DNA from 2 places in the Streptomyces sudanensis genome. Region 2 is predicted to be linked to the other one. Evidence: riboswitches for the same ligand, from Rfam matches in the RefSeq annotation. Region 2 holds a riboswitch; the other holds the start of a gene.

Region 1 (10,765 bases), 4.3 Mb from region 2:
GCCGGAGATGCGGAACACCAGCAGCCCCGCGCTGCGCCTCACCACCATGCGAGCCAGTCTGCCCGGCCGGTCCCGGCCGCACCGCGTTACCGTCGACCGGTATGGCACAGGACCACCCCGACAGCCTCCTCCCTCCCGGCGGGCCGGGCGGCCCGGACGACCCGGCCTTCCCCGCGCGCACGGCACCGCGGGCACCCTCGCTCGGCCTCCTCGACACGGCCGTGACCCGCTGCCGGGCCTGTCCGCGCCTGGTCGAGTGGCGCGAACGGGTCGGCCGCGAGGGGCGCCGCGCGTACACCGGCTGGGACTACTGGGCCCGCCCCGTCCCCGGCTTCGGCCCGGACGACGCGGCGCTCCTCGTCGTCGGCCTCGCCCCCGCGGCGCACGGCGGCAACCGCACGGGCCGCATGTTCACCGGCGACCGCTCCGGCGACGTGCTCTACGCCGCCCTGCACCGCCTCGGCCTCGCCGACCGGGCCGAGGCGGTCTCCCGCGACGACGGGCTGCGCCTGGACGGGGTGCGGGTCACCGCCCCCGTCCACTGCGCGCCGCCCGGCAACCGCCCCACCCCCGCGGAGCGGGACACCTGCCGCCCCTGGCTGGTCCGGGAGCTGGAGGCGCTGCGGCCCACCGTCCGCGCCGTGGTCGCCCTGGGGGCCTTCGGCTGGCAGGCGGTCCTCCCGGCGCTCGCCGCGGCGGGCTGGGCGGTGCCGCGCCCCCGGCCCCGCTTCGCGCACGGCGCCCGGGTGCGGCTCCCCGCGGCCGGCGGCGGGCCGGACCTGGAGCTGTTCGGCTGCTACCACGTCAGCCAGCGCAACACGTTCACCGGCCTGCTCACCCCGGACATGCTGACGGACGTGCTGGGCGCCGCCGCCCGTACCGCCGGGCTCACGGCGCCCGCGCCGTGACCCCCGGGGCGGCGGGCCCGGACCCGCCGCCCCGGCGCGGACCCCGAAGCGCGCCGGTCGCGTCACGCGCCCGGCGCGGGAGCACCGCGCGGGCCGTGCGGGGGGAGCGCCCGGCGCGCGCCCACCGGGAGGAGGAAGTGGCATTCCGGTGCCTTCGCGGCGAAGTCCGGCCGAAACGGATTCGCCGCGACCGCCCCCGGGTACCCGGCCACCGCCATGCACCGAGGGAAGGAGAGGGCCGTCATGAAGGCCGTCACCTGGCACGGAAAGCGCGACGTCCGCGTGGACGAGGTCCCCGACCCGCGCATCGAGCAGCCCACGGACGCGGTCATCCGCGTCACCTCCACCGGGCTGTGCGGGTCCGACCTCCACCTCTACGAGGTCTTCGGCCCCTTCATGACGCCCGGCGACGTCCTGGGCCACGAACCCATGGGCATCGTCGAGGAGGTCGGACCCGAGGTGCCGGACCTCCGTCCCGGCGACCGCGTCGTGGTCCCCTTCCAGATCGCCTGCGGCCACTGCTGGATGTGCCTCCGCGGCCTGCCCACCCAGTGCGAGACGACCCAGGTCTCCGAAGAGGGCTCGGGCGCCGCGCTGTTCGGCTACTCCCGCCTCTACGGCTCCGTGCCCGGCGCCCAGGCCGAGTACCTGCGGGTCCCGCAGGCGCAGTACGGGCCGATCAAGGTCCCCGAGGGCCCGCCGGACGACCGGTTCCTCTACCTGTCCGACGTGCTGCCGACCGCCTGGCAGGCCGTCCGGTACGCCGACGTGCCGCCCGGCGGCTCCCTCGCCGTCCTCGGCCTCGGCCCGATCGGCGAGATGTGCTGCCGCATCGCCCTCCACCAGGGCGTGGAGCGGGTCGTCGGCGTCGACCTGGTGCCCGAACGCCTCGAACGCGCCCGCGCACGCGGCGTGGAGGTCTTCGACCTGGGCGCCCACAAGGGGCAGGACGAACTGGTCGCCGCCGTCCGGGAGGTCACCGGCGGGCGCGGCCCGGACGCCGTCGTCGACGCCGTCGGCACCGAGGCCCACGGCAGCCCGGTCGCCAAGGCGCAGCAGCAGATCGCCGGGCTCCTGCCGCGCCCCTGGGCGGCCCGGCTCCACCAGAAGGCCGGCGCCGACCGGCTCGCCGCGCTGTACCTCGCCATCGACCTCGTACGGCGCGGCGGCACCATCTCCCTCAGCGGCGTCTACGGCGGCGCCGCCGACCCGATGCCCATGCTCACCCTCTTCGACAAGCAGATCCAGCTGCGCATGGGTCAGGCCAACGTCCGCCGCTGGGTCGACGACATCCTGCCCCTCCTCACCGACGACGACCCGCTCGGCGTGGACACCTTCGCCACCCACCACCTGCCGCTCTCCGACGCGCCGCACGCGTACCGGATGTTCCAGCGCAAGGAGGACGGTGTCAGCAAGGTCGTCATGCGGCCCTGAGCCGGCGCGCCGTCAGCCCCCGGGCCGCTTCCGCCACGACGGCGGCTGGTCCAGGACCCGGGGTTCGGGCCCGAACAGCACGGCCCGCACCACGCGCGGAGCGAACAGCGCGGTCAGCGGCCTCGTCAGGGACAGCACCGGGCGGAACACCGCGCCGACCTCCGGCACATGGCCCGACCGCCGCTGCACCCGGGCCAGGTACCAGCCGACGGGCCGGTCCAGGGGCGTGGGGCGGGCGGCGCTCCCGGCCGCGCCGGGCATCGCCTTGTCCGCGCCCGCCGACATGTCCCACGCCTGCCGCGACGCCCGCAGCAGGGCCCGCTGCACGCGCAGCGTCGTCGGGGTGCGCCGCCGGTCGGCGAGCGCGTCGCGCAGCGCGACCGCGGCCATCGCGGCGGTCGACATGCCCTGCCCGTAGATGGGGTTGACGGTGCACAGGGCGTCGCCGACGGCGAGGAAGCCCGCCGGGCGGCGGCCCGGCCGGTCGTAGCGGCGCCGCACGTTCGCGGTGTCGCGGAAGCCGTACACCGGCGAGACCGGCTCGGCCTCCGCCATCCAGTCGCGCAGCACCGGGTGCGGCAGCCGCCCCGCGTACTCCTCGAACGCCGCCCCGTCGCCGGGGGGTTCCTGGCCGCGCAGACCGGACAGCGTGACGAGGAACCGGCCGTCCTCCATGGGCAGCGCCACGCCGCTGTACGGCTGCCCGGGATGGGGGACGACGAAGTAGCCGCCCGCGTCGGTGCGGTCGCCGTGCCGGTCGTGCCGGTAGATCCGGGTGGCGTAGGCGAGGCCCGTGTCGACGGTCTCCTCGTGCGCCGGCTCCGCGCCCAGCGCGGCCAGCCACCGCGGCGCCCGCGTCCCCCGGCCCGAGGCGTCCACCACCAGGTCGGCGGCGATCGGGCGCGGCTCGGCGTCCGCTCCGGCGCCGCGCTCGCGGACCAGGACGCCCCGCACCCGTGAGGCGTCCCCGGACAGGCCCACCGCCTCCGTGCCCTGCACGGCCGTGATCCGCGCGTCGGCCAGCACCCGGCGCCGTACCGCCCGCTCGACCAGCGGCCGGGACGCGGTGATGATGTGGACGGCGGCCTCCGTGCGCCGGTGCCAGCTCCCGGCCTCCCACTGCACCACGTCCTCGGGCATCCCCAGCCGCGGCGCGCCGTCGGCCAGCAACTCCTCCACCACGCCCGGCAGCAGGCTCTCCAGGGCGTTCCGGCCGCCTTCCAGCAGTACGTGCAGGTGCCGCCCCTGCGGCACGCCCACGCGCTGCTCGGCCCCCTGCGGGAACCGGTCCCGCTCGACGACGGTGACCCGCCCGGCGTGGTCCGCGAGCGCCTTCGCCGCCAGCAGCCCGGCGATGCTCCCGCCGACCACCACCGCGTGCCGTGCGCCTCTCCCCGCCGCCGGGCCGCCGCCCGAGCCGTCGTTCACCATGTCCGCCCCTTCCCGTCCGAACTGCCCTGACGGGCCAGTATCCCGCCCGCCCGGAGGGGACGGGGCGTTTTGGACACCTCTCGGGAAAGCGGGACGCGCCCGGCATCCCGCCCGTGCCGGGGAGGGCCGGGCGTGCCCGCGCGGCTCCGCGCCGCGGTTCCGGTCGTGCGAGCCGTCGACCGCGGGACGCGCGTGCGGAGGCGCTCCGATCCCGGCGCGGCCGTCGACGCGCCGCCGTCCTCCGGCCGGTACGGGGCGGCGGGACGCGCGGCGGGGCGGCGACGCCGTCAGCGGCCGTCGGCCCCCGCGCAGGCCCTCGGACCTTCAGGCCCCCCGGTTCCCCGGCGCTCCCGGGTCCTGTCGGACCTTCGGGCCCTCCAGGCCCTCCAGGGCCTCCGTCAGCCACGCCACCCAGAACCGCTCCAGCTCGATCCCGCCCCGCAGTACCAGGTGGCGCAGCCGGTCCGCCTCCGTGTCCCGCTCCGGAGGGAACTGCCGCCGCTCCATGTCCAGGTACTCGTCCAACTGCGCCCGGTGCAGCCCCAGGTGGCGGCGCACCTCGTCCGCCATGCCCTCCGCGCCCACCACGGCGGCGGCGCGCAGCCGCAGCAGCAGCGCGCTGCGGACCGGCTTCGGGTCCTCGGCGCGCCGCGTCCAGTCGGCCAGCTCCGCCCGGCCGGCGGGCAGCACCTCGTACTCCTTGCGCTGCCCGCGCGCCGGCGTCGCCGGGGCGGGCAGGGCCCTGATCAGCCCCGCCTGCTCCAGCTTCCCCAGCTCGCGGTAGATCTGCTGGTGGGTCGCCGACCAGAAGTAGCCGATCGACCGGTCGAAGCGCCGGGTCAGTTCGAGCCCCGAGGACGGCTTCTCGAGCAGCGCGGTGAGGATGGCGTGCGGGAGCGACATGCCCGCATCCTAGGGACCGGCGGGCCGCCCACCGCCCGAGCCCCGAACCCCGGGCCCGAACCCCGGGCCCGAACCCCGGGCCCGAACCCCCGGCACCCGGGCGGCCGGCCGCCTACAGCCTCGCCGCCAGGCGCGTGCCCTGGTCGATCGCGCGCTTCGCGTCCAGTTCCGCCGCCGCGTCCGCGCCGCCGATCAGGTGGGCGGAGACGCCCGCCGCCGTCAGCTCGTCGTACAGGTCGCGGCACGGCTCCTGGCCGGTGCACAGGACCACCGTGTCGACGGCGAGGGTGCGGGCCTCGCCGCCGACGGTGATGTGCAGGCCCTCGTCGTCGATGCGCTCGTACGCCGCCCCGGCGACCATCTCGACGCCGCGGTGCTTCAGCTCCGTGCGGTGGATCCAGCCGGTCGTCCTGCCGAGGCCCGCGCCCACCTTGGTCGTCTTGCGCTGGAGCAGCGTCACCCGCCGCGGCGGACGCGGCCGCTCGGGGGCGCGCAGCCCGCCCCGTCCGGCGTACGACGTGTCGACGCCCCACCGGCGGAAGTACGCCTCCGGGTCGAGGCTCGCGCCCTCGCCGTCGTCGGTGAGGTACTCGGCGACGTCGAAGCCGATGCCGCCCGCGCCCAGGATCGCGACCCGCTCGCCGACCGGCGCGCCGCCGCGCAGCACCTCCGGGTAGCCGACGACGCTGGGGTGGCCGACCCCCTCGACGGCCGGGACGCGCGGGGTGACTCCGGTGGCGACGACCACCTCGTCGTAGCCGTCCAGCATGTCCGCGGTGACGCGGGTGCCGAGCCGGACGTCCACGCCGCGCAGCTCCAGCTGGACGCGGAAGTAGCGGAGCGTCTCGCCGAACTCCTCCTTGCCGGGCACCCGCCTGGCCAGGTTCAACTGGCCGCCCACCTCGTCGGCGGCGTCGTAGAGGGTGACCGCGTGGCCGCGTTCGGCCGCCGACACCGCGCAGGCCAGGCCGGCCGGGCCGGCGCCGACCACGGCGATCCGCCTGCGCAGCCGGGTGGGGGAGAGGACCAGCTCCGTCTCGTGGCAGGCGCGCGGGTTGACCAGGCAGGAGGTGATCCTGCCGCCGAAGGTGTGGTCCAGGCACGCCTGGTTGCAGCCGATGCAGGTGTTGACGGTCTCCGGACGGCCCGCGCGGGCCTTCGCGACGAAGTCGGGGTCGGCGAGGAACGGGCGGGCCAGCGACACCATGTCGGCGCGGCCGTCCGCCAGGACCTCCTCGGCGACCTCGGGGGTGTTGACGCGGTTGCCGGTGACCAGCGGCACCGACACCGCGCCCATCAGCCGCTTGGTCACCCAGGTGTAGGCGGCGCGGGGCACGGAGGTGGCGATGGTCGGGATGCGCGCCTCGTGCCAGCCGATGCCGGTGTTGACGATCGTCGCGCCGGCCGCCTCGACGCCCTTCGCCAGCGCGACGACCTCCTCCAGGGAGGAGCCGCCGGGCACCAGGTCCAGCATGGACAGCCGGTAGATCAGGATGAAGTCCTCGCCGACCCGCTCGCGGACGCGGCGGACGATCTCCAGGGGGAAGCGCGTCCGGTTCTCGTACGAGCCGCCCCAGCGGTCGTCGCGGTGGTTGGTCGCGGCGGCGGTGAACTCGTTGATCAGGTAGCCCTCGGAGCCCATGACCTCGACGCCGTCGTACCCGGCGGCCTTCGCCAGCTCCGCCGCCCGGACGTAGTCCTCGACCGTCCGCTCGACCTCCTCGTCGGTCAGGGCGTGCGGGACGTACGGGCTGATCGGCGCCTGGATCGCGCTCGGCGCGACGAGCCGCGGGTGGTAGGCGTAGCGGCCGAAGTGGAGGATCTGCAGGGCGATCCGGCCGCCCGCCGCGTGCACCGCCTCGGTCACCACGCGGTGCCGCGCGGCCTCCTCCTCGGTGGTGAGCTTGGCGCCGCCCTCGTAGGGCCGCCCGGCCTCGTTGGGGGCGATGCCGCCCGTCACGATGAGGCCCGCCCCGCCGCGGGCGCGCGCGGCGTAGAAGGCGGCCATCCGCTCGAAGCCGTTCTCCGCCTCCTCCAGGCCGACGTGCATGGAGCCCATCAGCACCCGGTTGGGCAGGGTGGTGAAGCCGAGGTCGAGCGGTCTCAGCAGGTGCGGGTACGGGGACGGGCTCGGGGTCATGGGGGGCGCCTCCTCGCGCGGTGTCGTCGCCCCCGTTGTAGACGACCGCACCCCCCTTGTGCAACAAGTTGCATAACGTACGGGGCGTGACCTGTGGCACGCCGCTCCTCCCGCCGGACAGCCGCGGCCCCGCCCGCCCGCGGGCCCTCAGCCGCCCGCCGGCCCTCAGCCGGGTGCGGGGAGGCCCGCCGCCCACGCCTCCAGCTCCTCCGGGGTGAGCGGCACCGGCTCGTCCGCCCCCAGCAGCCCCCGTTCGCGCAGCAGCCGCGCCACCGCCGCCGCCCACGGCCGCCGCAGCCGCGCCGCGTCCAGCAGTTCCGCGTCCGCCAGCAGCTCCCCGGCCGGCCCCGTGCGCAGCCCGTCCGGGGCGAGCACCGCCGCGTCGTCCGCCCACCGCAGCGCCAGGTCCACGTCGTGGGTGGCCATCACCACCGTCGTCCCCGACGCCCGCAGCCCGTCCAGGGCCGCCAGCAGCCGCTCCTGGCCGTGCGGGTCGAGGCCCGCCGTCGGCTCGTCCAGGATCAGCACCCGGGGCCGCATCGCCACGGCGCCCGCGATGGCAGCCCGCTTGCGCTGCCCGTACGACAGCAGGTGCGTCGGCCGGTCCTCCAGCGCGGTGATGTCCAGCGCCTCCAGCGCCGCCCGCACCCGGGCGCGCACCTCGTCCTCGGGCAGGCCCAGGTTCATCGGCCCGAACGACACGTCCTGCCCCACCGACGCCGCGAACAACTGGTCGTCGGGGTCCTGCACCACCAGCTGCACCGTCGTGCGCAGCCGCGTCAGGCCCCCGCGGTCGTACGCGACGTCCTCGCCGGCGACCCGCAGCCGCCCGCTCCCGCACCGCAGCCCGCCGCTGAGGAGGCGCAGCAGGGTCGTCTTGCCGCTGCCGTTGCGGCCCAGCACGGCCAGTGAACGCCCCTCGGGCACGGCGAAGTCGACCCCCGACAGCACGGCGGGTCCGTCCTCGTAGGCGAACCCCGCCCCGACCAGCTCGACCACGGCGGGTCCCGGCATCACAGCGACCTTTCCAGTACGAGGGTGAGGGCGACCACCGCCGCCAGCAGCGCCGCCGTCGCGGCGAGGAAGCGGCGGTCCACCCGCGCCTCGGGCACCAGCACCCGCAGCGTGCCGTCGTAACCGCGCCCCGCGAGCCCCGTCTGGAGCCGTGCCGCACGGTCGAAGGCCCGCACGAACGCCGTCGCGCCCAGCCCTGCCGCCGACCGCCACGCCGCGGCGCGGCCCGTGAGCCCCAGCCGCGCCGCCTGCGCCTGCCGGACCCGCGCCACCGCATCCAGCAGCAGGAAGGAGATCCGGTACATCACCAGCGCGACGTCCACCACCGGCGCCGGCACCCCCGCCCGCACGAGCCGGGGCAGCACGTCCGACACGGGCGTGGTGAACGCGAACAGCAGCAGCCCCAGCGACGCCGCCGACGTGCGCAGCAGCAGCAGGCAGGCGTCCGCCGGGCCGTCCGGCGCGAGCGCCACCCATCCGTCCGGGCCGCCGACCCGCAGCAGCAGCGGCACGGCGCCCGTCACGCAGAACCCGAGCGGCAGCCGCCACGCCCGCCACAGCCGGCGCGGCGCCACCCCGGCCGGGCCCAGCAGCACCGCCAGCGCCGCCACGGTGACCAGGACGGCGCCCGGCCACGGCGGCAGGGACACCGCGCACGCGGTCAGCCCGAAGCCGAGCGCGGCCTTCTCGGCCGGGTGGCGGCGGCGCCAGCGGCTGCCGTGCGCCGCCACGTCGATGGGCAGCACCCGCGCTACTCCCCGCCCGCCGCGGACCCGTCGGCCCGGTCGCCGGGCGCGGCGTCCGGCGCGGTGCCGGTCCGGGCCCGCTCCTCGCCCTGCCGCCGGCCGCGCCGCAGCCCGAAGTAGTACGCCAGCACGCCCGCGCCGAGCGCGGCCTGCAGGGCGAACAGCGCCGACTCGACCTCCCCGGACGGCGGCTCGTACAGCGGGGCGAACCACGGCTCGTAGTCGGGGGCGATCTCCGTGATCGCGGTCTCGGCCTGCGCGTCGGCGCCCGCGAACGGCTCCTCCCGGCCCTCGCCGAGGCCCAGTGCCAGCGGCAGCGCGGCCAGCGCCGCGACCACCAGCAGGAGCAGGGTGTTGATCCTCGCGTCACGGCTCATCGGACCGCCGCCCCCTTCGCCGCGCCCGCGGCCGGGAGGACTCCCAGCCGCGCCAGGTCGCCTCCGCTGGACTGCCGCAGCAGCCGCATGACCAGGACCGTCAGCAGGCCCTCGCTGACCGCGAGCGGCACCTGCGTCACCGCGAAGATCCCCCCGAACTTCGCCAGTGCCCCCGCGAAGCCGCTGCCCGGGTCGGGGAAGGCCAGCGCGAGCTGGACGCTCGTTACGCAGTAGGTGGACAGGTCGGCGGTGAACGCGCCGCAGAACACGGCCGCCATCAGCGGCGCACCGGCCCCGCGCAGCAGCCGGTACACCGCGTACCCGGCCCACGGGCCGACGACCGCCATCGAGAAGACGTTCGCGCCGAGCGTCGTGATCCCGCCGTGCGCCAGCAGCAGCGCCTGGAACAGCAGCGTGATCGTGCCGAGCACCGCCATGACCGGCGGCCGGAACAGGATGGCGCCCAGCCCCGTCCCGGTGGGGTGGGAGCAGCTTCCCGTCACGGACGGGATCTTCAGAGCCGACAGCACGAACGTGAACGCCCCGGCCGCGCCGAGCAGCAGCGTCGACTCGGGGTTGGCCCTGACCTGGCGGGTCAGGGCCCGGACGCCGTGGACGACGAACGGGGCGGCCGCCAGTGTCCAGGCGACCGCGTGTTCCCGGGGCAGGAACCCCTCGGCTATATGCATGTGGGGGAGACCCTCTCCAGCACCTCGTGGATGGACAACGCGCCCTGGCCGGTCTCCTGGCTGACGGGTCCTACCGCCTCGGCTCCGCCTTCCCGGACGCCGCGGTTCCCCGCGGGGGGTCCAGTGGCTTCCCCGCCTTCGCGGAGGGTGGAGCCGGACTTCCCGATCACAGTGGCGAGGGCCGCACCGGCTTTGCACCGGATTTCCCGTACACCAAGGCCCTGCGACAGTAGTGCGTCGAGCAGCTCCCTCACAACCGCGCCCGGACCGGCCCGGGGGCGGCCGCGCGGCTCCGGGGCGCGGCGCCGCACCCCGAGCCCTGGCCTGCCGGGACGACCGCGCCTCCGCCGGCGGCGGGTCCGCCCGCCGGGCGCGGACCGGGACGGGCCCGCCGCGCCCCGCGGCCGTGTCCGCCGCCCCGGGCTATCCCGCCCGGCCCGGCGGGGCGTCCAGCTCCCGGCCGATGCCGTCCGCCCACGCCTCGACGGCGGCCCAGTCCCGGTGGTCCCCGTACCGGCAGCCGGCCAGCCGGAACAGCACGGCGCCCCTCCCGGACAGGTGCCCCGGCCGGATCACCCCGGAGAAGCGCCGGTGCTCCCGCGGGCGGACGAGCTCGACCAGGGCGGCCACGCGCGGCTGTTCGGCCCGTTCGGCGAGGGCCCGCAGCGGCCCGGGCAGGGCCGCGGTCATCCCCACGCTGAACATCCAGACCGGCCGCGCCCGCAGCTCCTCGGCGCGGCCCCGCACGAACGCCTCGGCGTCCGGCAGCCAGGCGCCGTCGTGCACGGCGCTGCCCAGGACGAGTGCGGCGCCCGGGGGCGGTCCGGGGCCGCCGGGGCCGCCGGGGCCGCCGTCGATGGCTCGCACCTCCGTGCGGTGGCCGCGGGCCTCCAGCCGGGCGCCGATCCGGTGGGCGATCTCCCGGGTGGAGCCGTGCGCGGACGCGTACCGGACGTGGACCAGGACCATGGCGCGCCTCCCTTCGCGGCGGGCGGCCCTCAGCGGATCTCCAGGACCTCGGTCACCGGCCTGCGGGGGACGGCGGGGACCTCGGGGCCGTAGCCCAGCCGGATCACGATCTGCGGGTGGGCCGCCTCCGACCGGGGGTCGCGGGCGAGCCAGC
Region 2 (12,631 bases):
GTTCCGCCTGGTAGGCCGGATCGTTCCGCCATTCGGCCAACTCGTCCGCCGCGCGGCGGTACTGCTCCCGTACGTACGCCTCGTGGATGGCCAGCCTTATGGCGTCCGACGCGGTGACGCCTCTCAGTTCGGCCAGGATCTCCAGCTCACGGTGCGTGTCGGAGTCGGTGCGGAAACTGATCGTCTTCGGCGTCATGACTCCAGCGTAATACCGAACGCATTACGCGCAACCGGCGGGGCAGACTGTCTCTCATGGACGCCACCACCACCCCGACCTCCGTACCGCCTCCCGCGCCACCCTCCGCCGGCTTCGCCGTGCGCCCCGTGCGCCCCGCCGAGCACGCCGCCCTGGGCGAGATCTGCGCCCGCGCCTACCTCGACGGCGGGCTGCTGACCCACGGGGCCGACGACCCGTACCTGGACCTGCTGCGCGACGTGCCGCGCCGGGCCGCCGAGGCCGAGGTGCTCGTCGCCGCCGATCCGGACGGCACCCTCCTCGGCGGGGTCACGTTCGTACCGTCCGGCGGCAGGCCGTGGGCGGACATCGCGGGCCCGGACGAGGCCGAGTTCCGGATGCTCGCCGTGTCCGGCGCGGCGAGCGGACGCGGCGTGGGCGAGGCGCTCGTCCGGGCGTGCGCGGACCGGGCGCGCGCCCGCGAGGGGTGCGCGCGGCTCGTCCTGTCGGTCGTCCCGGAGGCCCGCGCCGCCCGGCGGCTGTACGACCGGATGGGCTTCGCGCGGGTCCCGCGGCGGGACTGGGAACCCCTTCCCGGTCTGCCCCTCCTGGCATACGAGCTGACACTCTGACACAACATGTGGGGGGTTCCGTATCCGGATCCCCCCACATGTATGCTCGTCCTCGCTGTCGCAGCAGGGGAATCCGGTGCGATTCCGGAACTGTCCCGCAACGGTGTACCGGTGTGCCCTTCGCGTACCCGCGAGTCCGACGACCTGCCCGCAGCGCGCCCGGACCGTCCGGCCCGGGTGCCCAGACGTCCGGGCCTCGCGGAGTGGGCCGGTGGACGCGGTCACGCACGCCCCCGTGCCCGGGGTGGGGCGCGCCCGCCCGCCGCCGCCCCGCGCGGGGCCCCGAGCCGAGCGAGGGAGAGCCCCCACGTGACCATCGCGCCAGCGGATCCGGTCTCAGCCGCCGAAGCCGACGCTCCCGGGACCGCGCTGCTGCGGACCCTGACCGACCTCACCGCCGACCTCCCGGACACCGACCCCGGCAGGGTCGCCGCCGCGGCCCTGCGCGGCCGGCACGCCGGATCGGACGAGGCCGAACTCCGGGAGCTCGCCACCGAGGCGGCGGCCGGCCTGATCGCCGAGGACCCGGCGTACTCCCGGCTCGCCGCCCGGCTGCTGGCCCGCACGATCGCCGACGAGGCGGCCGGGCAGGGCGCGGTGGCGTTCTCGGCGTCGGTCGCCGCCGGTCACCGCGAGGGGCTCATCGCCGACCGGACCGCCGACCTTGTCGCCCGCCACGCCGCGCGGCTCGACGCGGTGATCGACCCGGAGGCCGACGACCGCTTCGGCTACTTCGGCCTGCGCACCCTGTACTCGCGCTACCTGCTGCGCCACCCGATCACCCGCAAGGTCGTCGAGACGCCGCAGCACTTCCTGCTCCGCGTCGCCTGCGGTCTGGCCGAGGACGACTCGGACCGCGCGCTCGGCGAGGTGGAGGCGCTGTACGGGCTGATGAGCCGCCTCGACTACCTGCCGTCCTCCCCCACCCTGTTCAACTCGGGCACCCGCCACCCGCAGATGTCGTCCTGCTATCTGCTGGACTCCCCGCAGGACGAGCTGGACTCCATCTACGGCCGGTACCACCAGGTGGCGCGGCTGTCGAAGCACGCGGGCGGCATCGGCCTGTCGTACTCCCGCATCCGCGCCCGCGGTTCGCTCATCCGCGGCACCAACGGCCACTCCAACGGCATCGTGCCGTTCCTGAAGACGCTGGACGCGTCGGTCGCCGCCGTCAACCAGGGCGGCCGCCGCAAGGGCGCCGCCGCGGTGTACCTGGAGACCTGGCACGCCGACATCGAGGAGTTCCTGGAGCTCCGCGACAACACCGGCGAGGACGCCCGCCGCACCCACAACCTGAACCTGGCGCACTGGGTCCCCGACGAGTTCATGCGCCGGGTCAGCGACGACGCCGAGTGGTCGCTGTTCTCCCCGTCGGACGTGCCCGAGCTGGTCGACCTGTGGGGCGAGGAGTTCGACGCCGCGTACCGGGCCGCCGAGGCGAGGGGCCTGGCCCGCAGGACGATGCCGGCCCGCGACCTGTACGGCCGGATGATGCGGACCCTCGCGCAGACCGGCAACGGCTGGATGACGTTCAAGGACGCCGCCAACCGCACCGCCAACCAGACCGCCGAGCCGGGCCACACGGTCCACTCCTCGAACCTGTGCACCGAGATCCTGGAGGTCACGGACGACGGGGAGACCGCCGTCTGCAACCTCGGCTCGGTGAACCTGGGCGCGTTCGTCACCGGCGGCGGCATGGACTGGGAGCGGCTGGACGAGACCGTCCGCACCGCGGTGACCTTCCTCGACCGGGTCGTCGACATCAACTTCTACCCGACCGAGGAGGCCGCCCGGTCCAACACCCGCTGGCGCCCGGTGGGCCTGGGCGTGATGGGCCTCCAGGACGTCTTCTTCAAGCTGCGGCTGCCGTTCGACTCCCCGGAGGCGCGGGCCCTGTCGACCCGGATCGCCGAGCGGATCATGCTCGCCGCGTACGGGGCGTCCGCCGACCTGGCCGAGCGCAGCGGCCCGCTGCCCGCCTGGGACAAGACCCGCACCGCGCGGGGCGTGCTCCACCCCGACCACTACGACGTGGAGCCGGCCTGGCCGGAGCGGTGGGCGGCGCTGCGCGAGCGGATCGCCTCCGTGGGCCTGCGCAACTCGCTGCTGCTGGCGATCGCGCCGACCGCGACGATCGCGTCCATCGCGGGCGTCTACGAGTGCATCGAGCCGCAGGTGTCCAACCTGTTCAAGCGCGAGACGCTGTCGGGCGAGTTCCTCCAGGTCAACTCGTACCTGGTGGACGACCTGAAGGAGCTCGGCGTGTGGGACGCGCAGACCCGCGAGGCGCTGCGCGAGGCGAACGGCTCGGTGCAGGGCTTCACCTGGGTGCCGGCCGAGGTGCGCGAGCTGTACCGCACGGCGTGGGAGATCCCGCAGCGCGGCCTGATCGACATGGCCGCCGCCCGGACGCCGTTCCTGGACCAGTCGCAGTCGCTGAACCTGTTCCTGGAGACGCCGACCATCGGCAAGCTGTCGTCGATGTACGCGTACGCCTGGAAGCAGGGCCTGAAGACGACGTACTACCTGCGCTCCCGCCCGGCGACGCGCATCGCCCGCGCCGCGTCCGCGGCGACCGTGCCCGTCCCCGTCCAGCAGGTGTCCGAGCCGGACGCCGTCGCCTGCTCCCTTGAGAACCCCGAGTCCTGCGAGGCCTGCCAGTGACGAGCCCCACCCGCACCCCGAACCTCCTCGACCCGGGATTCGAGCTGACGCTGCGCCCGATGCGCTACCCGGACTTCTACGAGCGGTACCGGGACGCCATCAAGAACACCTGGACCGTCGAGGAGGTCGACCTCCACTCGGACGTCGCGGACCTGGCGAAGCTGACCCCCGGCGAGCAGCACCTGATCGGCCGGCTGGTGGCGTTCTTCGCGACGGGCGACTCGATCGTCGCGAACAACCTGGTGCTGACGCTCTACAAGCACATCAACTCGCCCGAGGCCCGGCTCTACCTCTCCCGCCAGCTGTTCGAGGAGGCCGTGCACGTCCAGTTCTACCTGACGCTGCTCGACACCTACCTCCCCGACCCGGAGGACCGGACCGCCGCGTTCGCCGCCGTGGAGAACATCCCCTCCATCCGCGAGAAGGCCGCGTTCTGCTTCCGGTGGATGGACTCGGTGGAGAAGCTGGACCGGCTGGAGACGAAGGCCGACCGGCGCCGCTTCCTGCTGAACCTGATCTGCTTCGCCGCGTGCATCGAGGGCCTGTTCTTCTACGGCGCCTTCGCGTACGTCTACTGGTTCCGTTCGCGCGGCCTGCTGCACGGCCTGGCCACAGGCACCAACTGGGTGTTCCGGGACGAGACGATGCACATGGGCTTCGCGTTCGAGGTCGTGGACACCGTCCGCAAGGAGGAGCCGGACCTGTTCGACGACGAACTCGGGCGGCAGGTCGCGGACATGCTGAAGGAGGCCGTGGAGGCCGAGCTGCAGTTCGCCCGCGACCTGTGCGGCGACGGCCTGCCGGGCATGAACACCGAGTCGATGCGCGCCTACCTGGAGTGCGTCGCCGACCAGCGCCTGACGCGGCTGGGCCTCACCCCGGTGTACGGCTCGGAGAACCCGTTCGCCTTCATGGAGTTGCAGGGCGTCCAGGAGCTGACGAACTTCTTCGAGCGGCGCCCGTCCGCGTACCAGGTCGCCGTCGAGGGCTCGGTGGACCTGGACGAGGACTTCTGACCGGCCGGCTCCCCACGCGCGGCGGCCCGCACCCCCTCCCTCGCGGGGGTGCGGGCCGCCGTGCCGCGGGTCAGATGCCGCAGGTGGGCGCCGACCAGTAGCGGCTGGACCGGTGGTCGAGGTGGGTGTGGTCGTTGTGGTCCGGGTAGCCCGGGCCGAGGATGCCGTTGAAGCCGTGGTTGCGGGCCTGCTGGGCCAGCTTGCACAGCGAGTGCGGGCCGGCGCCGAGGTCGACGCCGTCCCCGTACAGGTGGCGGCTGGTGGAGGAGCCGCCGACCGCGTTGTTGCAGGCGTACGAGCGGAAACCGCTGGTCACGGTGATGGACTGGTCGCCCAGGGCGTGCCGCATGGCCTCCAGCTTCCACATGGCGCGCAGGGCGTTGGACTTGGCGGTCGCCGCGCTCACCGCGCCGCCGGACCAGTCGGAGTTGCAGCGGTTGAGCTCGGCGTAGCTGAAGTGGATCGGGGTGCAGTCGGCGTCCTGCAGCGCGTAGATCTTGCTGAAGGTCGCGGGGCCGGCGACACCGTCGGCGGTCAGCCCGTAGGCGGCCTGGAAGCGCTTGACGGCGGCGGTGGTGGCCGGGCCGTACGAGCCGTCGATCTCCAGGACCGCGCCGTAGCCGGGGTAGCCGGCGACCCGGATCTGGAGCTGCGTGACGTCGGAACCGGTCGCGCCCTGCGAGAGGGTGCGGGACCAGGTGTAGCAGTCGTCGGCCTGGGCGGGCCCGGCCGTGGCGACGACCCCGGCGAGGCCGGCGACGGCGGCCATGACCATGGCCAACAGAAGGCGTGCCGTGCGTCTCAGCATTGCGTCTCCCTGCTGTGAGCGGTGTACGCAGAGACTCGCGTGCCGGTTGACGCGCGTCAACCGACCCTACGGCAACGGAATTCGGCCACTCGATGACGGAATGATGACGGGCGGGAGCGGGAGGCGGCGGGCCGGGGCGCGGCCCGCGGGCGGGCCCGCGCCCCGGCGCGGCGGCGCGTCAGTCGTTGGGGACGACCGGGTAGCGGGGCGTGCCCTCGGCCATCTGGCGCAGGGCGTCCTTGCGGTCCCGCTTCGACAGGCGGTCGATGTACAGGTAGCCGTACAGGTGGTCCGTCTCGTGCTGGAGGCAGCGGGCGAAGTAGCCGGTGCCGCGCACCTTGATCGGGTTGCCCTTGACGTCCTGGCCGCGCACGACCGCGTAGTCGGGCCGGGCGAGCGAGGCGTAGGCGGTGGGGACGGACAGGCAGCCCTCGTTGGAGTCGTCCAGGGCGCGCCGCTCGGGCGGCAGCTCCTCCAGGACCGGGTTGCAGACGACGCCGACGTGGCGCACGCCCTCGTCGTCGGGGCAGTCGTAGACGAAGACCTTCAGGTCGACGCCGATCTGGTTGGCGGCGAGGCCCACGCCCTCGGCGGTCCGCTGGCTGGCGAACATGTCGTCGACCAGCCGGGCCAGCTCGTCGTCGAACGCGGTGACGTCCTTGCACTCCTTGTGCAGCACGGGGTTGCCGACGACCGTGATGGGGCGCGACGTACCGCGCTCGCGGTACGCCCGCTCGCGCTCCTCGCAGTTCTCCGTGTCGACGACGAAGCCCTCGTCGTCCACGGGGAGGGCGTCGTAGCCCTGCTGGTCCGTCTCCTGCTGCGCCATGTCCGGTCTCGCGCCTTCCCTTGGGTACCCGTTGCGATGTGCCCGTACAGCCTACGGGCCCGGCGCGGCGGGCCTCAGCAGACTTCCTCCAGATCGCGCCACTCCCGGCTGTCCGGGCCGTCCGCGACCCAGCCGTCCAGCAGTCCCCGCACCAGTCCGGCCGGCGCGGCGATGCCGCACTCCCGCTCCGGCACCCACAGGTCGCCGGCGGTGCGGTGGCCGAGCGGGCCCGGGTGGCCCGGCTCGCTGTGGTCGTGCGGGTCGAGGTGCTCGCCGTCGCCCTCGGCGCTCGGCATCCGCGACTCGGAGCAGGAGCGGCACAGCAGCCGCACCGACGACGACCAGTCCTCGGCGGCGAACCCGGCGTCGGCGGCCAGCCGCTCCAGGGCGTCCCGGTCGGCCTCGGTCGCGGCCTCCAGGAGCACCACCCAGGTCGGCACGGGCGACGGTGCCCACAGCTCGATCTCGTCGAACACCGGGAAGCTGTGCCCGGCGGCGGTGGTCCGCTCGCCGTTGGGCACCCCGTCGTGGAGGACGACCTCGCCCCAGCGGCGCCCGGACGAGGGCAGCGGGATCGACAGCACCTCGATCCGGGCCGGGTCGAGCCTGCGGCCCCACACCACCTCGGCCTCGCCCTCCGGCGACAGCCGTACGGCGGCGCTGCCCAGCTCCATGCCGGTCGGCTCCCCGCCGGGAGCCTCGCCGACCGGCACCTTCAGGCCGTACGCCTGCCAGGCGCGCCGGGCGAGCGGCCAGTCCTGGAGGGCGGTGGCGGCGATGCCGACGTTCCACCAGTCGGGCGTCCCGGTGCCCTTGTCGAGCAGGGCGACCGCGCGCAGCCCGGCGGCGCGGGCCTGCTCCCAGTCGTGCCGGAACTTGTGCAGCAGCGCCAGGTTGAACCAGGACTCGGAGAGCCAGGGCTCCAGGTCGGCGGCGCGCGTCAGCAGCGCGCCCGCGTCCTCGTACCGCCCGTCCCCGATCAGCGTGAACGCGCGGTCGGTGGCCTGCCGCCACGAGGCGGAGGGCCGATGCCGTACCTTCCCGAAGATCCTCACGATTCCCGCCTGCCGGTCGCTGAAGGTCACTGCCCCCGGACACCCTCTCGTTGGCATCCAACCATGCCCGGTCGCGCGCCCGCTCATTACCCATGGGTTACCCCGGGGCCGGCCCCCCGACGCCGCCCGTAGGCGACGGCTCCGACCAGGGATTCCGCCGCCGCGGGGGCGGTGGCCCCGCGGCGGCCCCGCGGACGGGGGTGCCCGGCGTCCGGACGGCCTCCCGGGGGGCGGTTTCCCCGGACGGGTCGTCCTACGCGCGGACGGCGGCCCGGAAGGCGCGGGCGGTCCGCGCGACCCGCCGGACGTGCCGGGACCGGGGGCGGCGGGGGCGGCCCGGCCGGCGCCTTCGAGGGGCGTACACGGGACGGGGCGCCGCCGCGGGGCCTCCCGCTGCGGCGCCCCGTCCCTCCGGGTGCCGTGCCGTCACTCCTGGGCGGTCGCGGAGACGTCCTGGTCGGGGACGGCCTCCCCGGCCCGGATCAGCTCGATCCGCCCCATGACCTTCGCGCGCAGGTCGCTCGGTACGTCGTCGTGCCCGCAGCAGCGCTTGACGAGCTTCTTCACCGCCTGTTCGAGCCCGTACTTCTCCAGGCACGGCGAGCACTCCTCGAAGTGCGTCTCGAACTTCGTGCAGTCGCTGTCGGGCATCTCGCGGTCGAGGAACTCGTAGAGGTGGTCCAGGACCTCCGAGCAGTCCGTCTCGTGTGGCTCTCCGCAGCTCATGACCCCGAGCCCTTCCGATCGTCCGTGGCCTCTCCGGCGCCGGCGGGGACCAGTCCGCGCTCGCGGGCGTAGTCCTCGAGCATGCCGCGCAACTGGCGGCGTCCACGGTGGAGCCGGGACATCACCGTGCCGATGGGCGTTCCCATGATGTCCGCGATCTCCTTGTAGGCGAAGCCCTCGACGTCGGCCAGGTAGACGGCGATGCGGAACTCCTCGGGGATCGCCTGGAGGGCCGCCTTCACGTCGGAGTCCGGGAGGTGGTCGAGGGCCTGGGACTCGGCCGAGCGCAGACCGGTCGACATGTGCGACTCGGCGCGGGCGAGCTGCCAGTCCTCGATGTCCTCGGCCGCGCTGCGCTGGGGTTCGCGCTGCTTCTTGCGGTACGAGTTGATGAAGGTGTTGGTGAGGATGCGGTACAGCCACGCCTTCAGGTTGGTGCCCTCGCGGAACTGGTGGAACGAGCCGTACGCCTTGGCGAACGTCTCCTGCACCAGGTCCTCGGCGTCCGCCGGGTTGCGCGTCATCCGCAGGGCGGCCGAGTACATCTGGTCGAGGTAGCCGAGGGCGTCCCGCTCGAAGCGCGCGTTGCGCTCGCCGTCCGTCTCCCCGGGGTCCTCGACGGACCCCCTGTCGGTCCCAGTGACCGGACCCACCTCCTCCAGCGCCGCGGCGAGACCGAGTGCGGACCCGCTCGAATCGGAGGATAGTCGACCCTCCGCCGGCCGTCTCCGCCGATTGTCGTCGCCCGTCACCCGGGCGGACCCGGCAGCCGGTCCGGACAGCACCGTCCAGTCCAGCCCGGTGGTGCGCGACCGGCTCGGGCAGATGGTCGAACCCATGCGACGGACTCCCTCTCCTGGCCTGATGTCGTCGACCGACGGTCGGGACAACAGCGGGGAGCCGCTCCTCATTCCCGGTTCACCCGGGAAGGACCCCGGCTCACCCGGGAGGGTCCCCGGTTCACCCCGGAAGGCCGTCGAGCCACCGCGCGACCTCTCCGGCGATCCTCCCGAGGGCGTCCTCCTGCGTGGTGGCGGCCCGCTTCGGTACGGCGAAGGAGTGGTCGGCCCAGGGGACCTCCACGACCCGGTGGCCGCCGCGGGGGAACTCGCCGGGCCTCCCGAAGGGGTCGTTGCCGCCCTGGACGACGAGGGTGGGCAGGCCGCTGCCGAGGAGTTCGCCGGCGCGGGTCCTCTCGGGCCTGCCCGGCGGGTGCAGGGGGAAGGCCAGGGCGAGTACGGCGTGGGCCTGCAGTTCGCGGGCGGTGCGGCAGGCGACCCGGGCCCCGGCGCTGCGCCCCCCGGCGACGACGGGCGCGCCGGGCGCCCGCAGGGCGGGCCACAGGTCGCGCCAGGCGGCGTCGAGGGTCTTCGGGGCGGGCGCGAGCCTCCGGCCGGCGACGCGCCAGGGCTGCTCGACGAGGGCGACGGTGGCCGCGGCGGCGTGCGGCAGGTGCGCGGCGAGGGCCCGCAGGTCGCGGGCCTCGATCCCGCCCCCGGCGCCGTGGCCGAGGGCGACGACGAACCGGGCGCCGGGCCCGGCGGGGTACCAGGTGATCCGGGCGTCGCCGGCGCCCGTGGGAACGGTCTCGGTCTGCTGTGTCACGGGGCCATCCTCGCGCGCCCGGGTCCGGCGCGGCGCCGGACCCGGGCGCTCCCCGGGGGCGCGCGGGTCCGCCGGTCCGTCGCGGACCAGTCGCGGACGATCCGGCGGCCGCTCCTCGCGGGCGCGCGGGTCCGCCTCCGCGCGCGCGGCCCGGGGCCGGTCAGAAGAGGGTGCTCTCTTCGGGTGCGTCGAGTTCCGTCAGGAGCTCGGGGCCGTTGTTGCGGACGTTGCTGACGGCGGTGGGGACCGGGTACGCCCGCATCAGGCCGCCGGGCGGCGGGGCGAGCAGGGCGCGCAGCTCCCCGGTGTCGGTGCGGGCCGGGTCCAGCCAGGCGTCCCAGCGGTCCTCGGTGAGCATGAGCGGCATCCGCGGGTGGATGTCGGCGAGCGAGCGGGGGCCCTCGGCGGGGGCCACCGCGAGGGGGTCCTTCTCGGCCTCGGTGGTGATCACCGAGCAGGTCGCCCACCAGGCCCCCGGGTGGTCGGGGGGCAGCGTCGGGTCGCGCCAGAACTCGTACAGCCCGGCCATCGCGAAGACGGAGCCGTCGGCGGGCGTGACGAAGTAGGGCTGTTTGCGGGGGCGCTTCCGCTTCCCCTCGACCTCCCGCTGCCGCTCGTCGGCGCCGGTGACCCACTCGTAGTAGCCGTCGGCGGGGAGGATGCAGCGGCGCGCGGCGAAGGCGCGGCGGTAGGCGGGCTTCTCGTGGACGGTCTCGGCCCGGGCGTTGATCATCCGGGCCGCGCCCTCGGGGGACTTCGACCAGGACGGCACGAGCCCCCACCGCAGGGGGCGCAGCTGGCGGACCGGGCGGGGTTCGTCGGTGTCCTTCAGGGGGCGTTCGAGTACCGCGTACACCTCCTTGGTGGGGGCGACGTTCCAGTCGGGCTCCAGGGCCTCCTCGGGCTCCCACTTCTCCACGCCGAAGATCCCGGCGAGTTCCCCGGGCCTCCGGCCGGCCGCGTAACGTCCGCACATACCACCAAGACTGCCACGTCCCCGCGACCCCCGAGGAGCCGTCCCCATGGCCACCGCGAACATCCTCGACGACGTCCTGGGCACCCAGTCCCCGCCCGGCCTGTGGCTGGTGGCCGCGACCGGGGCGGCCGCGCTGCTGGCGACCTCGGTGAGGGCGCTGTGGCGGCCCGCGCGGAACGCGGTGACGATCGCCCACGAGGGCGGCCACGCGCTGGTGGCGCTGCTCACCGGGCGGCGGCTGGAGGCGATCCGGCTGCACTCGGACACCAGCGGGCTGACCGTGAGCCGGGGCAGGCCGACCGGCCTCGGCATGATCCTCACGGCGGCCGCCGGGTACACGGCGCCGTCGCTGCTGGGGCTGGGCGGTGCCTGGCTGCTGGCGGCGCACCGGATCACGCTGCTGCTGTGGGTGGCGACGGCGCTGCTGGCCGCGATGCTGCCGATGGTCCGCAACGCGTACGGGGTGCTGGCCGTGGTGGTGACGGGCGGGGCGTTCCTGCTGGTGTCGTGGCTGACGGAGCCGGAGGTGCAGGCGGCGTTCGCGTACGGCGCGGTGTGGTTCCTGCTGCTGGGCGGGGTGCGGCCGGTGTTCGAGCTCCGGGCGAGGCGGCGGCGGGGGGAGGCGCGGGACTCCGACGCCGACCAGCTCGCCCGGCTCACCCACGCCCCGGCGGCGATGTGGATGTTCCTCTTCTACTCCGTCTCGCTCTCCTCGCTGGTCGGCGGGGGCCGCTGGCTGCTCGGCCTGTGATCCGCCCGGCCCACTAAAGTGAGAGGCATGACCGACATCCCCGCGCACCCCGATCCCTGGCCCGCCCCGTACGCGAGCGGCCCGGTCGACGCGACCGTCTCCGTGCCCGGTTCCAAGTCGGTCACGAACCGCGCCCTGGTCCTGGCCGCCCTCGCCTCCGAGCCGGGCTGGCTCCGCCGCCCGCTGCGGTCGCGGGACACGCTGCTGATGGCGGAGGCCCTGCGCGCGCTGGGCGTGGGCATCGAGGAGACGGTGTCGTCCAGCTCGGCCGGCGCGGGCGCCCCGGACGGGTGCGGCGAGGCGTGGCGGGTCATCCCGGCGGGCCTGCACGGCCCGGCCTCGGTCGACGTGGGCAACGCGGGCACGGTCATGCGGTTCCTGCCGCCGGTGGCGGCGCTGGCGGACGGCCCGGTCCGCTTCGACGGCGACGCCCGCTCGTACGAGCGGCCGCTGCACGGCGTGATCGACGCCCTGCGCGTGCTGGGCGCACGGATCGACGACGGCGGGCGGGGCGCGCTGCCGATGACGGTGCACGGCGGGGGCGCCCTGGACGGCGGGAAGGTCGAGGTCGACGCCTCGTCGTCCTCGCAGTTCGTCAGCGCGCTGCTGCTGTCGGCTCCCCGCTTCAACCAGGGCGTCGAGGTGCGGCACACGGGCTCGCGGCTGCCGTCGACGCCGCACGTCCGGATGACCGTGGACATGCTGCGCGCGGTGGGCGCGCAGGTGGACGAGCCGGAGACGGGCGGCGAGCCGAACGTGTGGCGGGTCTCCCCGTCCGCGCTGCTCGGCCGCGACCTGGTGGTCGAGCCGGACCTGTCGAACGCCCAGCCGTTCCTGGCGGCCGCCCTGGTGACGGGCGGCCGGGTCACCATCCCCGACTGGCCCGCGCGGACGACGCAGCCCGGCGACGCGCTGCGGGAGATCTTCACCGAGATGGGCGGTTCCTGCGAGCTGACGGACGCCGGCCTCACCTTCACCGGTTCGGGCCGGATCCACGGCATCGACGTGGACCTCGGCGAGGTGGGCGAACTGGCCCCCGGCATCGCGGCCGTCGCGGCGCTGGCGGACTCCCCGTCGACGCTGCGCGGCGTGGCGCACCTGCGGCTCCACGAGACGGACCGGCTGGCGGCGCTCACCGCGGAGATCAACGCCCTGGGCGGCGACGTGACGGAGACCGCGGACGGCCTGCGCATCCGGCCGCGCCCGCTGCGCGGCGGCGTGTTCCACACGTACGAGGACCACCGGATGGCGACCGCCGGCGCCGTGATCGGCCTCGCGGTCGAGGGGGTGCGTGTCGAGAACGTGGCGACGACCGCCAAGACCCTGCCCGACTTCCCCCGGATGTGGGCCGGGATGCTCGCGGTCGGGGCCTGAACGACATGCGCCGCTACGGC

The links. Region 2 has a riboswitch for cobalamin ahead of MW084_RS02935 (ribonucleoside-diphosphate reductase subunit alpha). Riboswitches for the same ligand answer to the same signal wherever they lie in the genome.
Region 1: linked by a shared signal. The riboswitch ahead of MW084_RS23255 (energy-coupling factor ABC transporter permease) and the one ahead of MW084_RS02935 (ribonucleoside-diphosphate reductase subunit alpha) in region 2 are both predicted to bind cobalamin.

What each region holds. Positions count from the first base shown of each region.
Region 1 is NZ_CP095474.1:5,013,087-5,023,851, forward strand. It holds gene MW084_RS23210 (NUDIX hydrolase) at 1-48, opposite strand, end outside; gene MW084_RS23215 (uracil-DNA glycosylase) at 102-908, shown strand; gene MW084_RS23220 (zinc-dependent alcohol dehydrogenase) at 1,152-2,342, shown strand; gene MW084_RS23225 (NAD(P)/FAD-dependent oxidoreductase) at 2,355-3,773, opposite strand; gene MW084_RS23230 (PadR family transcriptional regulator) at 4,098-4,676, opposite strand; gene MW084_RS23235 (oxidoreductase) at 4,789-6,816, opposite strand; gene MW084_RS23240 (energy-coupling factor ABC transporter ATP-binding protein) at 6,982-7,830, opposite strand; gene cbiQ (cobalt ECF transporter T component CbiQ) at 7,830-8,576, opposite strand; gene MW084_RS23250 (energy-coupling factor ABC transporter substrate-binding protein) at 8,582-8,953, opposite strand; gene MW084_RS23255 (energy-coupling factor ABC transporter permease) at 8,950-9,642, opposite strand; cobalamin riboswitch at 9,672-9,875, opposite strand; gene MW084_RS23260 (flavodoxin domain-containing protein) at 10,066-10,611, opposite strand; gene MW084_RS23265 (Acg family FMN-binding oxidoreductase) at 10,641-10,765, opposite strand, start outside.
Region 2 is NZ_CP095474.1:677,180-689,810, forward strand. It holds gene MW084_RS02925 (hypothetical protein) at 1-196, opposite strand, end outside; gene MW084_RS02930 (GNAT family N-acetyltransferase) at 253-807, shown strand; cobalamin riboswitch at 829-973, shown strand; gene MW084_RS02935 (ribonucleoside-diphosphate reductase subunit alpha) at 1,117-3,471, shown strand; gene MW084_RS02940 (ribonucleotide-diphosphate reductase subunit beta) at 3,468-4,487, shown strand; gene MW084_RS02945 (D-Ala-D-Ala carboxypeptidase family metallohydrolase) at 4,558-5,295, opposite strand; gene def (peptide deformylase) at 5,474-6,124, opposite strand; gene MW084_RS02955 (tetratricopeptide repeat protein) at 6,199-7,179, opposite strand; gene rsrA (mycothiol system anti-sigma-R factor) at 7,606-7,905, opposite strand; gene MW084_RS02965 (sigma-70 family RNA polymerase sigma factor) at 7,902-8,558, opposite strand; gene MW084_RS02970 (alpha/beta hydrolase family protein) at 8,866-9,510, opposite strand; gene MW084_RS02975 (SOS response-associated peptidase) at 9,671-10,486, opposite strand; gene MW084_RS02980 (M50 family metallopeptidase) at 10,533-11,237, shown strand; gene aroA (3-phosphoshikimate 1-carboxyvinyltransferase) at 11,265-12,611, shown strand; gene rsgA (ribosome small subunit-dependent GTPase A) at 12,617-12,631, shown strand, end outside.